Regions from separate parts of the Paenibacillus sp. P4_A7 genome, predicted to be linked through region 2. Evidence: riboswitches for the same ligand, from Rfam matches in the RefSeq annotation. Region 2 holds a riboswitch; each other region holds the start of a gene.
What was found. Region 2 has a riboswitch for cyclic di-GMP ahead of AC1DWN_RS06515 (methyl-accepting chemotaxis protein). Riboswitches for the same ligand answer to the same signal wherever they lie in the genome.
Positions count from the first base shown of each region.

Region 1: it holds a riboswitch for cyclic di-GMP, as region 2 does, so the genes downstream of both, AC1DWN_RS09810 (SpaA isopeptide-forming pilin-related protein) here and AC1DWN_RS06515 (methyl-accepting chemotaxis protein) in region 2, are expected to answer to the same signal.
Region 3: it holds a riboswitch for cyclic di-GMP, as region 2 does, so the genes downstream of both, AC1DWN_RS04660 (anti-repressor SinI family protein) here and AC1DWN_RS06515 (methyl-accepting chemotaxis protein) in region 2, are expected to answer to the same signal.
Region 4: it holds a riboswitch for cyclic di-GMP, as region 2 does, so the genes downstream of both, AC1DWN_RS00235 (S-layer homology domain-containing protein) here and AC1DWN_RS06515 (methyl-accepting chemotaxis protein) in region 2, are expected to answer to the same signal.

Region 1 covers NZ_JBFUHJ010000049.1:14,059-17,203, forward strand. The annotation lists gene AC1DWN_RS09805 (IS4 family transposase) at 1-290, shown strand, start outside; gene AC1DWN_RS09810 (SpaA isopeptide-forming pilin-related protein) at 447-2,000, opposite strand; cyclic di-GMP riboswitch class II at 2,033-2,113, opposite strand; gene AC1DWN_RS09815 (hypothetical protein) at 2,368-2,829, shown strand.
Region 2 covers NZ_JBFUHJ010000026.1:24,145-27,289, forward strand. The annotation lists gene AC1DWN_RS06510 (BMP family protein) at 1-956, opposite strand, end outside; cyclic di-GMP riboswitch class I at 1,232-1,316, shown strand; gene AC1DWN_RS06515 (methyl-accepting chemotaxis protein) at 1,394-3,106, shown strand.
Region 3 covers NZ_JBFUHJ010000016.1:44,952-48,096, reverse strand. The annotation lists gene AC1DWN_RS04675 (hypothetical protein) at 9-341, shown strand; gene AC1DWN_RS04670 (hypothetical protein) at 370-642, shown strand; gene AC1DWN_RS04665 (GNAT family N-acetyltransferase) at 579-755, shown strand; cyclic di-GMP riboswitch class II at 1,239-1,321, shown strand; gene AC1DWN_RS04660 (anti-repressor SinI family protein) at 1,338-1,499, shown strand; gene AC1DWN_RS04655 (helix-turn-helix domain-containing protein) at 1,514-1,843, opposite strand; gene AC1DWN_RS04650 (hypothetical protein) at 2,675-2,854, shown strand; gene AC1DWN_RS04645 (cache domain-containing protein) at 3,139-3,145, shown strand, end outside.
Region 4 covers NZ_JBFUHJ010000001.1:58,242-61,386, forward strand. The annotation lists gene AC1DWN_RS00235 (S-layer homology domain-containing protein) at 1-1,703, opposite strand, end outside; cyclic di-GMP riboswitch class I at 1,744-1,836, opposite strand; gene guaA (glutamine-hydrolyzing GMP synthase) at 2,327-3,145, opposite strand, start outside.

The DNA of each region.
Region 1 (3,145 bases), on a different contig from region 2:
TCATCCAAGAGATTTTCGCAAGAATGATCATGTACAATTTCGCTGAAATGATGACCTCGCACGTCGTCATTTCACAAATGGATAAACAGCACCCCTACCAAGTCAACTTCACGGTCGCCGTTTACGTTTGTAGACATTTCCTGCGCTCATGGGATGATGAACCCCCGCCCGATGTTGAAGCGCTGATTCGAAAAAACATTTTGCCGATTCGACCCATTCGCCCAGGGCAGAAGAATACGCGCAAAATCCGTTCGAAATCAACAGTTAGCTTCGTTTACAGAGTAGCATAGTTCAGTTCACATGAACATTTTTTTAAGTGGATATTCCATCCGCTTTGTTTGCTGTTCGTTTTTTTCTTTGCTTGCAACAAAAAACAAACGGCACAGGGATTTTCCCATGCCGTTTTGTATTCCATTTTTATCCCCGGTCTTGTCTTTGAGCTTAACTTAATGACATTGCCCTATGAGGTAGTAAGGGAGAGGACTGCTTTCACCTGTTTTTGGCAATGTGCTTAGCGGAACCTCCTCATCATCGATTATCACAGTTGTATCATCAGTAGGTGGCTGTTCATTCTCATCCGTTGATCCTTTGACGACGGTTGTTGGTGATGGTGTAGGTGATGGATCAGTTGTAGCTGATGGAGTAGGTGTTGGTGAAGGTGTGCTCTCAGGTGTAGGCGATGGTGATGTTGTTGTCGTTGCCGTCGGTGTAGGCGATGGTGTTGTCGGTGGTGTCGTCGGCGGTGTCGTCGGTGGTGTTGTCGGCGGTGTRGTAGGTGGTGTTGTCGGCGGTGTCGTCGGCGGTGTCGTCGGTGGTGTTGTCGGTGGTGTTGTCGGTGGTGTTGTCGGTGGTGTTGTCGGTGGTGTTGTCGGTGGTGTCGTCGGTGGTGTTGTCGGCGGTGTTGTCGGCGGTGTTGTCGGCGGTGTTGTAGGTGGTGTTGTCTCTGTTGGACATGGTGTGTTATTGCTTGCTTTTGTTATATTCTTTTCACCCCATGAGACTTTCATATCAAAAGGGCCCTCAATGGCATTTGTTGTGAAAGATATGGATTTATTTTTCAGTACGGTACCGCTGCCGGATTGAAGAGTTCCGATAGCCGCCCATGAGAAAGGCACATCAATATTACTTTCATTTGTTACCGTCCATTCTCGTTGTCCTGAAGGATTGACACAGGCATTTTCTACATTGAGTTTAGGATTGTTGATGACAGTTTTATTCACTGATGAATCATTGGTGACTACAAATTGGGTGCCCTCGGGTAAATTTGTTGTAAAGCCTGGCAATGTAATTTCTTTTAGTTCATATGTGCCGACTGGTAATTTGATGAATTCTAGAATACCATCTTCATTAGTAATGCCTTTTGTGAAAAAGACACCGTTCTTCCATAGCTCAAAGGTAACCCCAGCATGAGGAAGAGATACTTCGGATTCCATATAGAGATATTTATTGATGGTAATCTCTCCACAGCTTCCTTGGTTAACGACTGCTGTCTTATATGAGTCTCCATGACCACCGGTTCCTAATTCCCTTTGTTCTGGTCCGCTATAAACGTCGATTTGGTACGGAGCACATTGGGGCAGGTTAATAGTAACCTCATGCTTTCCAGCTGTATTATATATTTGGGTTATGCCATCAAAAAATATTTGTTTTTCAAGGGGGTGCCCGTTAACGTCTGGAGTTATACCAATAGGGAAACCATACACAGAGAAACTAACTTGCACGCAAGGTTTTATTGTACTGAAATAGGCAGTAGCTGTTCCATCAATATTAATGACTATTCCATTGTCATCTTTATTGTTAGGGAGTTTGGTACCTTGAGGGTGCATTAGTATATCTGTGGATTTAACAGATGGATTTGAGCAGGCGTCGTTAGTATTATTTTGCTCATCGCCTGGAACAGATTCGTCCGCACCTGCTGCCATGACAAGCGAACTTAATGATATCGATAGTATAAGTAAAATAGCAAGCCCTAAAGATAACCTCTTCTTAAATCTTTTCACAATCTCACACTCCCCTTAGATTGGTGGTCGAGTTCTAAGAGGGCCGGTTACACTACTAGCTCCGTATAATCCAAGTGTCCAAATGTAGATTATACATCATCGCTTCCCTAGATATGAAGAATGTACGAAATCCATCTTCTCTCTGCTCCCTTAGCATACGTATATTACATATGCGTGAAGATGTAGTAAAATGATAACATATATTGTAAATTGCTCAAGAGGGTTTATTTGTCGCTTTTTGACTGAAAAAATTAGGTTATTTTTTTGAAGCGGAATAAGCAATTACACATTTTATTATCTTGTCCTTTTACAGGGGAACCACTGGGCGCCTTGTGGCATATAGTGTCACAAAGAGGAGGTGGCCTCGATGTTTGGACTTCTACTTTTGGTGATTGGATGTTATCTATTGGCTGCATTGACGGTGCATCTGGTTTATCGCATTCAGCAAGGACGACTGGAATCCAGTAAGCACTATGTATGGATTGCAGATAGTCGGCAAAAGAATATGGAATGGTATATGCGTTCATTGTTTTCTTTTTCGCGGAGAATGGGGAAGGACGTTCGATTGACGATCGTTGACAGTGGAGTATCCGAGGAAACGCTTGCGATAGTTGAACGATTGGCTAAGGAGAACAATAAAGTGAGGGTATACCCAAGGTTGGTGGAGCCTTTAGCTCAAAAAGAAGATGGTAAGCGCTCACACCTAACACGGACCGATGCTACACAATTGCTATGGTTGCTGCAGGCAGAAGGGTTTGTATCCAGTGCTGACCATGCGGTGCTTGTCGATCTTCATAATCCAGCAGATTTGTCGAAAATGCCGTTCTAGTATATACTATGCGGTAGTTAAATATTTGGAGTGAAGCACACTCAATGACGCCTTTGGCGTTGTTGGGTGTTTTTTTGCGTTTTGGGGGTGTGAGGGAGGGGTGGGTAGGTGAGGGACCGGGCGCCGGGATGTCTTTTGCTGGATTAGAATCGCAAAACACAAAACGCGTAGTACCACATACGAAACACAAAACACAAAACACATTAATTAGTGAGGTTACTCAATAAATTGTGAGACTAATCTCACTAATAGCAGTGGTTTGGGGTATTTATTTGGGTTTAGTGAGTCAAACCTCACTCCCCATGAGGAAAGTCTC
Region 2 (3,145 bases):
GCTACAATTTTATCCTTCACATCTTGTGGAACAAAAGGTGACAGGGCAAGTCGAACGGCATCCGGATTTTCAAGTCCGATTTTTTTCACTGTATTCGGCTTCCACGTGCCTTCCGTCAAATCTTTAATTGCTCCATATACTGTCAAGCTTGCATCCGAAATCGCAGATCCAATGAAAACATCGGGTGCATCGGCATAATAATCACGAACGTTAGCGAATTGATACACGCCATTCTCGCGTGCCGCTTCCGTAACACCGGAACGAGCCTTATTCAACATAGTAAAGATCATATCCGACCCCGCGTTAATTTGCGCTTGCGCAACACTTTTCGCCAAAGCGGCATCTTCTTGATTGCCTGTAAACGTGGTAAGGAACGTTGCTTCAGGATTCGTGTATTTCAAACCGTCGGCAAATGCTGCGCGTCCCAACAGACCAGGACCTACGCGTGCACCGGAAATATGAGAAACCACATTCGTTTTTGTCAGAAGTCCTGCAGCTGCGCCTGCCAGCCATGCGGATTCTTCCTGTTTTACCTGATAGCTGGACAGATTATCGCCGGTCAAATTCGTTTGTGTATTAACAAATTTTATTTTTGGAAATTCTTTAGCTACCAACTTCACGGCTTCCGAGCTTTGCCCTGCATGAGCAATGATCATATCCGGGTTTTTCTTAGCCAATTTGCGCAATGCATCCGCAATTTGAGCGGTGTCATGCGGGATATTTTCCACAAACGTCGCCTTGATTTTGAAATCCTCTTCTGCCTTCACTAATCCACGGTAAGCAGATTCCATAAAACCGCCATCCTTGGATGAACCTGGAATCAACAATGCGACTTTAGCTTTTTTATTATTGGTGTGTGATGGGTCCTTGCTAGCTTCTACAGTAGACAACCCGGATGAAAATACAAGTGCCATAGCCAAGCTCGACAAAGCCAATTTCGATAGTAATTTTCTCAAGATGTACCCCTCATTTCCAAAAAAGTAGTTTTGTCCGGACAAATCAGAGAATAAACTAGTCTTCATTTTTTGTCAAATTATGCCGAAGAAAAATAAGGGGAATAAACCTAATAATTGCGAAATAACGCCATTAGCAGTTCTTTACTCCCTATATAGACCGTGACAATTGACCTAAATTCTGACATAACGGTATCTAAAGTAGTATTTAGTTTTAGTAAAAAGGTCTTGTATATCCCAAAAAGCTATATTATACTTTGGCCAATAGATATACCCATATCACGAAAAGGCATACTTCTCGAAAGAGGGGGACGCAAAGCTACGGGCCTAAGGATTTCGATCTACGGCAGCCGGGTCACCGAAAATTGGAGGACGTCCATCTCTTTCTTTTGGGGTGGACTTTTTTATTTTACAATATCTTAATGGGGGATGCTTGGATCATGAAATATATTCAGGATTTACGAATCAAAACGAAAATTGGGGGAATGCTTGGACTTTCCATTATTTTCCTTCTCATTATCGGCATTACGGGCTTTTTCGTCATGAACAAGATGGCTAGCAATGCCCGTGCTATGTACGAAGAAACCTTGATTCCGAACAGCCTGGTCGAAGGACTTCTGTTCGGTAATTCGCAAATGGATGCTTTGCAGCTTGAACTGTTGCTGGCGAAAGACGAGGCTATCATTAAGCAAATCCAACAGCAAATTGTTCAGACCCGCGATAAAAATCAGGTGATACGAAAAAGTCTCGAGCAGATCACGTTGTCTTCGAGAGCACAAGAGCAGTACCAAAGCTTTATCGATTTGATCCCTAAAAACAACGAAGCCAAGAAAAAAGTGGATAACTTGGCAGTTGCCAATCAAAAAGAAGCAGCGCATAAGGAATATGTAAATTCGTTCAAGCCGGTCCGTGCAGAAATGATCAAAAGCCTGGAGAACGTTGTTAAGTTCAATGAAGACGACGCAAAAATCTTTTATGAGAAAAGTCTTCAAAGCTCCAAGCTGGCTACATCGATCATCGTTGTCGTTACCCTACTTGCCGTCATTTTATGTTCCTTGATCGGATATGGCATTTCTAACATGATCACAAGACCTGTCCGCACCATCCAGCAATTGATGGCAAAAGCGCAGGACGGGGATTTAACGGTTAACGCTACATACCAATCGAAAGACGAAATCGGTCTTCTTTCAAAGGATTTCAATGGAATGATCACCAGCTTGAGAGAAATCATTGCCAAGATCGTCCTCGAGTCTCAGAACTTGTCTGCAAGCTCGGAGCAATTGGCAGCAAGCTCCGAACAATCCAGCCAAACTACCCATCATGTCGTTGCGGCCATTCAAGACATTGCTGGAGGTGCCGATCAGCAGATGCAAAGCTCTATCGAAAGCGTAAGAGCAATGGAAGAGATGGCGACCGGCGTTAATCGGATTGCAGAATTTTCGGGCAATGTATCCGCAATGTCAATGGAAGCTTCCAAGGAAGCCCAGGAAGGCAATATTTCGATCCAGAAAGCGATGTCCCAAATGGATTTGATCCGAGAATCGGTCAACGGTTCGGCCAAGGTTGTTAACCAACTGGGTATACGATCTCATGAAATCGGTCAAATCGTAGATGTTATTACCGATATTTCGATGCAGACGAATTTGCTTGCATTGAATGCCGCGATTGAAGCTGCAAGAGCGGGCGAACACGGGAGAGGCTTTGCCGTCGTTGCCGACGAGGTTCGGAAGCTGGCGGAGCAATCCAGACAATCGGCGGAACAAATCGCGGTGATCATTCAGCAAATTCAAGGTGAAACTCGTTCTGCGGTTGTCGCCATGGAAAAAGGCAGCATAGAGGTCGAACACGGAACTGTGATTATGCAGGAAGCAGGAGAGGCATTCCGCAACATTATGAATGGGGTGCAGCAGGTGGCTTATCAGATGGAGGAGGTATCTGCCGCATCACAACAAATGTCGGCAGGCACAGAGGAAATTACCGCTTCTCTCCACGATATGAACAGCATTACGGAAGCTGCCTTCTCGAAGACAGAAAGTGTAGCTGCCGCTTCAGAGCAGCAATTAGCTACGATGGAAGAAGTTTCGGAATCCGTGAATGCGTTGACGCGTATGGCTCAAGAACTGCACGATATGACTTTACGTTTTAAGAGTTGATCGCCCCGTTGCCGGAGGCTGTGTAATGAAAAACCGCCG
Region 3 (3,145 bases), on a different contig from region 2:
GAATAAACTTGGAGAGCAAATTAACTTCTAAACAACAAAAAAGACAGCAAGAGCGTGAAATTATTGACGAGTATCACAAACTGGTAACGGAACAAGCTCTGGAACCCCTGTATCAATCTTTTTTGGATTGGAAATCAGGGGTGTTTCCATATTTCGAACTTACTGAGAAAATCCATCTATTCCATAAGAAGAACCAGGAGATCTACAAGGACTTCGAGTACACAGGTCGTAAAGAACTCATTCTTCTTGCCAAAATGAAATTGGGCCGATTAACTGAGGATGATATTATAGAAAATAAATGGCTTCTGGAACGATGGGGATATGAGGACGAAAATGATTAGATGATTGTAATGGAGTTAGCCTTTCAGTATGGCTGTTGTTGAGAACAATTGGGAAGAAGCATTTGAACTATCAGTACACGAAAGTCAAAAATCTTTTGTTCCAAATATTGCAGAATCACTAGCGTTTGCTTTTATAGAACCTTGGGATGAGGCTTTAGACCCGTATGTTTTGTATGAAAATAATAAAATTATTGGTGCGTTTTATATTAGCTATACACCAAACAGTGATGATAATTATTGGATTGGTGGATTCAGATTGATAAGGTACTTCAAGGTAAAGGGTATGGAAAACAGTCTTTAAATAAAATTTTTGAATTTATAAAAGAAAAACACCGTAAATGTAGGGTTATATCTTTAACAGTAGAAAAAGAAAACAACAAGCTATCGATTTATATGAGAAGGCGGGGTTTATAAGCCAAAATCAAGAAAATAGCTATCAGCAACCTATATATTCGTCTTCTCAACTGGCAGGATAGTTGAAGAAGGGTAAGATCTATTTTTCTAAGTATTGAATACAGCTGTTATAAGTCCAAGAATTTTGAGTATAACCACATACGCTATAAATGAGGGGATGGTGGACAAGATGTTAAGATCATCTCACATCATTCTCTGCCGTAGCTTAAAGGCGATGTTCCTGCATCGCCCTTTTTTAATGTGAGTAAAATAAAGAAATCAGTCGAAAATACCATAATTGAAGTCCTCATGTTTGTTCAACGGGCAGGAAAGTTAAAAGAACTATCCCAAGTCAAGTGAATTAGTAAGACAAGTAAAAAAGCATTATGTGACCTTTACAACCATTTCGACAAAGAATGTAATAATCTATCATTTTTGTGAGACATGAAGCGATAACATGCGTAAAAGAGCTGATTTATAATAGATAAAGAAATCAAATGAAGCAGCAAAAGGGAGACGTTGAAATGCGATTAGTATCTGGGCACCTTAACCGCAAGGAGTCAGTGGTGCAACCGTCCCAGAATGAATGGGGGACATAGGATTATGGGACTTGTAAAATCAGAGGATAATCAGGACTTGGATTTGGAATGGGTAGCCCTAATAAAAAGCGCTCGATCAATGGGGTTTACGAAAGAAGACGTGCGTAAAGTTTTTCTGTGCCTTCAGGAAAGTGATAAGGATGACACTCAAGAAACGGCTGTTTAATAACAAATAAAACGTTATTCGCGCTTGATTTTCCACTTGTTAAATTCCAAAAATTCTTTAAACTGATCCTTGCTGACACCAGAGGCCACAGCCTCTCTTACCAATTCGGACCATTCATGTTCAAGATGATCAACCTTTTGCTCAGACTGGTCGATATTCAAAAATTCTTCAACTGTAACCTTCAATACAGCGCTTACCTTTTCGAGAAACTGAATCGAAGGATTTTGTTGAAGCCCTCGTTCAATGGAGCTTAAATAAGATTTCGCGACACCGGCTCTTTTGGAGAGTTCGGTCAGTGATAAGCCATTTCTCTTGCGTAGCATCTTAATACGTTCTCCGATCATTGCAACCCCCTCCTTCCTCACATCATTGTTGACTACTCTCTATTAAACGAACATTAAGAAACCGCTTGACACAATATAAGTGGATGATTCGAAATAGCAGAAAATATTTCTATGCTATATGATTCGTAGAGACCTGAGTGAATAAGGGTGCCACAGTGGTATTTTCATATTCTCTGTCAGAAGAAAATAAAGTCTTAGCCAAAAATTAAGTGTTAGACTGACGTGCTTCATTAAGCTAACGGGCAGGATAGCGTGGTGTTTAGGGGGTTCACTTTGTTAAACTGGAAGGATATTGAAACTCCCTAAACGAATTATTTAACGAGTACATTTGTTTGTTAATCAGTTACAGAATAACTCTTAAAGGTTGGGGATGTGAGAGTAAAGATATTGCAAATTACATGACAAGGAGCTACAACTTCATTTTCGAATATATACCTGAGAGCAATAATCGTTCGGGTTATTATTTTGGTCTCGTAGAAGAACTTCCTGGATGTCATGCTTTTGCTACAACAATGGCCAAAATGTTGAAAGAAATAGAAGTTGTCAAAAAAGAGTATTCGAATCACGGCTTAAAAACAAGGAATTTATACCCGGGCCTGACGATATGAGTCAACGCCGCCCATCCCATCTGAGAATTCAAATTAGGGGAGTGGGTATCGACACAACAGATGAATGATTTTGTCGTTATTAAATTAACGAGGAACGTTAGTTCCATAACAACAGGACGAGACAGCCAGCATAGAACGGCAGCCTCGTTGAGCTAACGGGCTGGATAACATGGAAGTATCTTGAATTAGTAATAAGCACTCATTTACTTTCGAGGTGACCAATATGGCAATTGGTGAATATCAATTTATTCTGTTTCCAATGGGGAACGTTTCGAATTTCTCGGAAGATGGTATAGAGTTTGTAGGACAAAATAAATTTAGTTTTTATCAAGCAGTAGAAGTGCTCGAAAAGTCAGCCCATATAAAGAATGACCCTACTTTGAAATCATGGAATTCTTTTTAAAGATGGATGTTATTTTCTTTTTTTTTGCTGCAAATATCGTCAGCCTTTCCGCTAACCGCGCAGTTTAAAAGAGAAAACATTTTGCGGTGCAAATATACGACGTTTTCGACCTTTGGTTATGAAACCAGTTTCTACAACAGAGGTTAGGTGTTACATAACCAATTAACCAGGTCCGTACGATTTTGATATATATTGACCCAGGCCTATATAAACGCGACACAAAATAATATAGTTATAAATGAAAACGAATACAAATCCGCACGGTGAATGGAGAAGGGAAAAACATGCGGC
Region 4 (3,145 bases), on a different contig from region 2:
CTGCCTTCAAAGCCTTTAACCCATCCCGCGGCGGCTGCCTGCTCAATCCACGGAGAGGCCCAATGTGTATCCGGCACGTCACGGAACGATCCGGCATCTGCTTGTCCGGACTTCAACCCTGCCGCCTCGACCAGCATCTTGGCGAACTCGGCGCGTGTTACAGATTGCTTGGGTTCAAAGTTCCCCGTCTGCATCCCATCCACGATCCATCTGGAAGCCAGTACTTCCACTTCCGATTGCGCCCAGTGGCCGTTCATATCTTTAAAAGAAGGGGAATAGGTAAAGAGAGCGTATAAGCCCGGAGTCATTACACTAGCGCGGACAGTGCGCCATGCCGAATCGACCGTTCCCCCTGCATAAACCCATTTACGATCGGATTCCACATAACGGTAAATACCTGTCCGATTGGCTGAATCAACTGTCTCGAAGGCGTGTTCCAATTCGAAGGTCAACGTGGCTGGCTTCTTTAGCTCCGATTCAGTCGTCCACTTCCAGCCGATACCCGCCCAAGTCATGCCCTGGGCCGGTTTACCATTGAACAGGGCCGTTTCCATGCTTTCCTCCAATACGATCCGGGTATCCGCTTCGAAGGTTCCTTGTTCAAACTTCAACGATGCCTCTTGATTGGACGACACGATACCGCCGTCTGAACCGATGACAGTCCCTTCCTGATTCGGAATGACGTCTGGGTTCGATGGATTGGCTTCCGTTTGGATGATGGTACGTTCCGCCAGTTTCCCATTGTTGACAAGGGCAAGTTCTTGCCCATTAAATCCGATGAATTGCGAAGGCTTGGTCACGCCTAAGGAGTAAATAGAACCACTAGTCAAGTCTGCACCCTTCATGACTGCCGAGCTCCCGGATGCTTCCAACCAGATGGCCGTCCCGTTCGAGATACTCATTTCGCTATATTCGACGCTCGGCTTGGCCGGTAAGGTCAGATCGACAGGCCGCGGATCGTTATCACCTAGATCAATGAACGTGTATTTTCCGAGGTTATCTAAATCTTTCTGCTTCCACAAAATCTCTTCACCATTGAAGACAAATCGCTCCACGTACTGGGAATACGGCAAGTCTAGAATTTTCTTATGCGTTTGAGACGAAATCGTATATTCATACAAGCCTCCATCCGAATACCCTTTATAGATGATGCGTCCGTTTCCGACGACCGGATCCCTTCCGCCTCCCAAGTCTGTCAACACGCCGGTCTCCATGTCGTATTGATGCATCTCATATTTTGGATTGGTCTGCCAGACAATATTGTTCCCGTCGATGGAAGGAATTCGGTGCTGGCCGATCGTATTATTCAGCTTCGTCTCTGTTTTCGTGCTCAAATTATAGCTGTAAATATCCCAGTTCAAGTTCCCGACACCTTCGTTTTGATCCCTCTTATCTGCCCATACGAGAACGACCTCCCCCTGCCTGTTGATACCAATAGCAGGTGAATCAGTCGGTTTCCCATGATTAGTGATGGCCGTCGTTTGCCCGGTTTTCGTATTGCCATAATAAACCCGATTACGATCACGCCATACGACATGCTCCCCCTTTAGACGTACGGAACCGCCGGTTATGTCGAAGGAAGATGTCTCATCCTTATACGTGTACACGGTCTCCGCATAAGCTTCTTGCCCTGATGGCAGCAGCAATCCCCCCAACAATCCCAACATAATGAGACATTTAAACGCTTTCCACTTTCTGCTCATCCTAATTTTCCTCCCCTGAAAAATAAATAGACCAAGCCCTTTAAGCAACCCGGCTGTCAGATCATGAACATACATGACGTAAGACCCGTGGCTTTGCGTCCCCGACTTTCGTACGGGTTTGCCTTTTATTAATGCTTGGTTAGTTCAAATCTACTATTTTAATGACTTACATAGTTCTTTCCGTCTATGCCCAACCAGAATTATACATAGAGTTACAAAATGTGACAATCATTATTTTGGAACTAGAGTAATATGCCGTCTCACTAACAAAACATCTGCTCATGTAATTGATCACCTTGAGCCTTGTCCCTATGCTGAATATAGTATAGTAATCAGAGGCGCTAAGGGTCCCAAAATCGATGAACAGCCCTTTACTGTTTTACAGTAAAGGGCTGGAATAGTTAGCTTCCGAATCGAGTAAAAACAACTTTTTGAATGTATCTCAATCATACTTTATAATCCAAAATACATATGTAAGAAAATACAAATAAAACGCCTTCCCGATTCGGCTGTTAAGCCGGTGGAAAGGCGTTTTTGAGTTTGAAGTACATTATGCATGGTACGCATGTAGTACAAGCTTGGCAAGTCATGCGTGGTAAGGATGCAGTACGAGTTTTATGCGGTTATTCCCACTCGATGGTAGCTGGCGGCTTGGACGTAACATCGTAGACGATACGGTTAACGTTGTCTACTTCGTTTACGATACGAACCGAAATTTTCTCAAGCACATCCCACGGGATACGTGCCCAGTCAGCTGTCATACCGTCGATTGAAGTTACGGCACGGATGCCGACAGTGTATGAGTAAGTACGAGCATCGCCCATTACTCCTACGCTCTTCATGTTCGGAAGCGCTGTAAAGTACTGCCAAATTTCACGGTCAAGACCGGCTTTAGCAATTTCTTCATGAAGGATAGCATCGGACTCGCGCACGATGTGAAGCTTGTCCTCTGTTACTTCGCCAAGAACACGGATAGCAAGACCCGGGCCTGGGAAAGGCTGACGCCATACTATCGCTGCAGGCAAGCCGCACTCTTCGCCGACTTTACGAACCTCGTCTTTGAATAATGCTTTAAGTGGCTCAACGAGCTTGAACTTAATGTCTTCAGGCAAGCCGCCGACATTATGATGCGATTTAATGGTTTGTGCTGTAGCAGTGCCGCTCTCAACGATATCTGTATACAGCGTACCTTGTGCCAAAAATTCAAAGTTTTCGAATTTATCGGATTCTTCTTGGAACACGTAAATGAACTCGTTGCCGATAATTTTACGTTTTTGCTCGGGATCATCTACACCCTTAAGCTTGCTCATGAAGCGTTCGCGCGCATCGATTTTGACAACCTTCATATCGAATTTGCCAACGAATGTATCCATTACGCTGTCCGCTTCGCCTTTGCGAAGAAGATTATGGTCGATGAACATACAAGTAAGCTGATCGCCAAT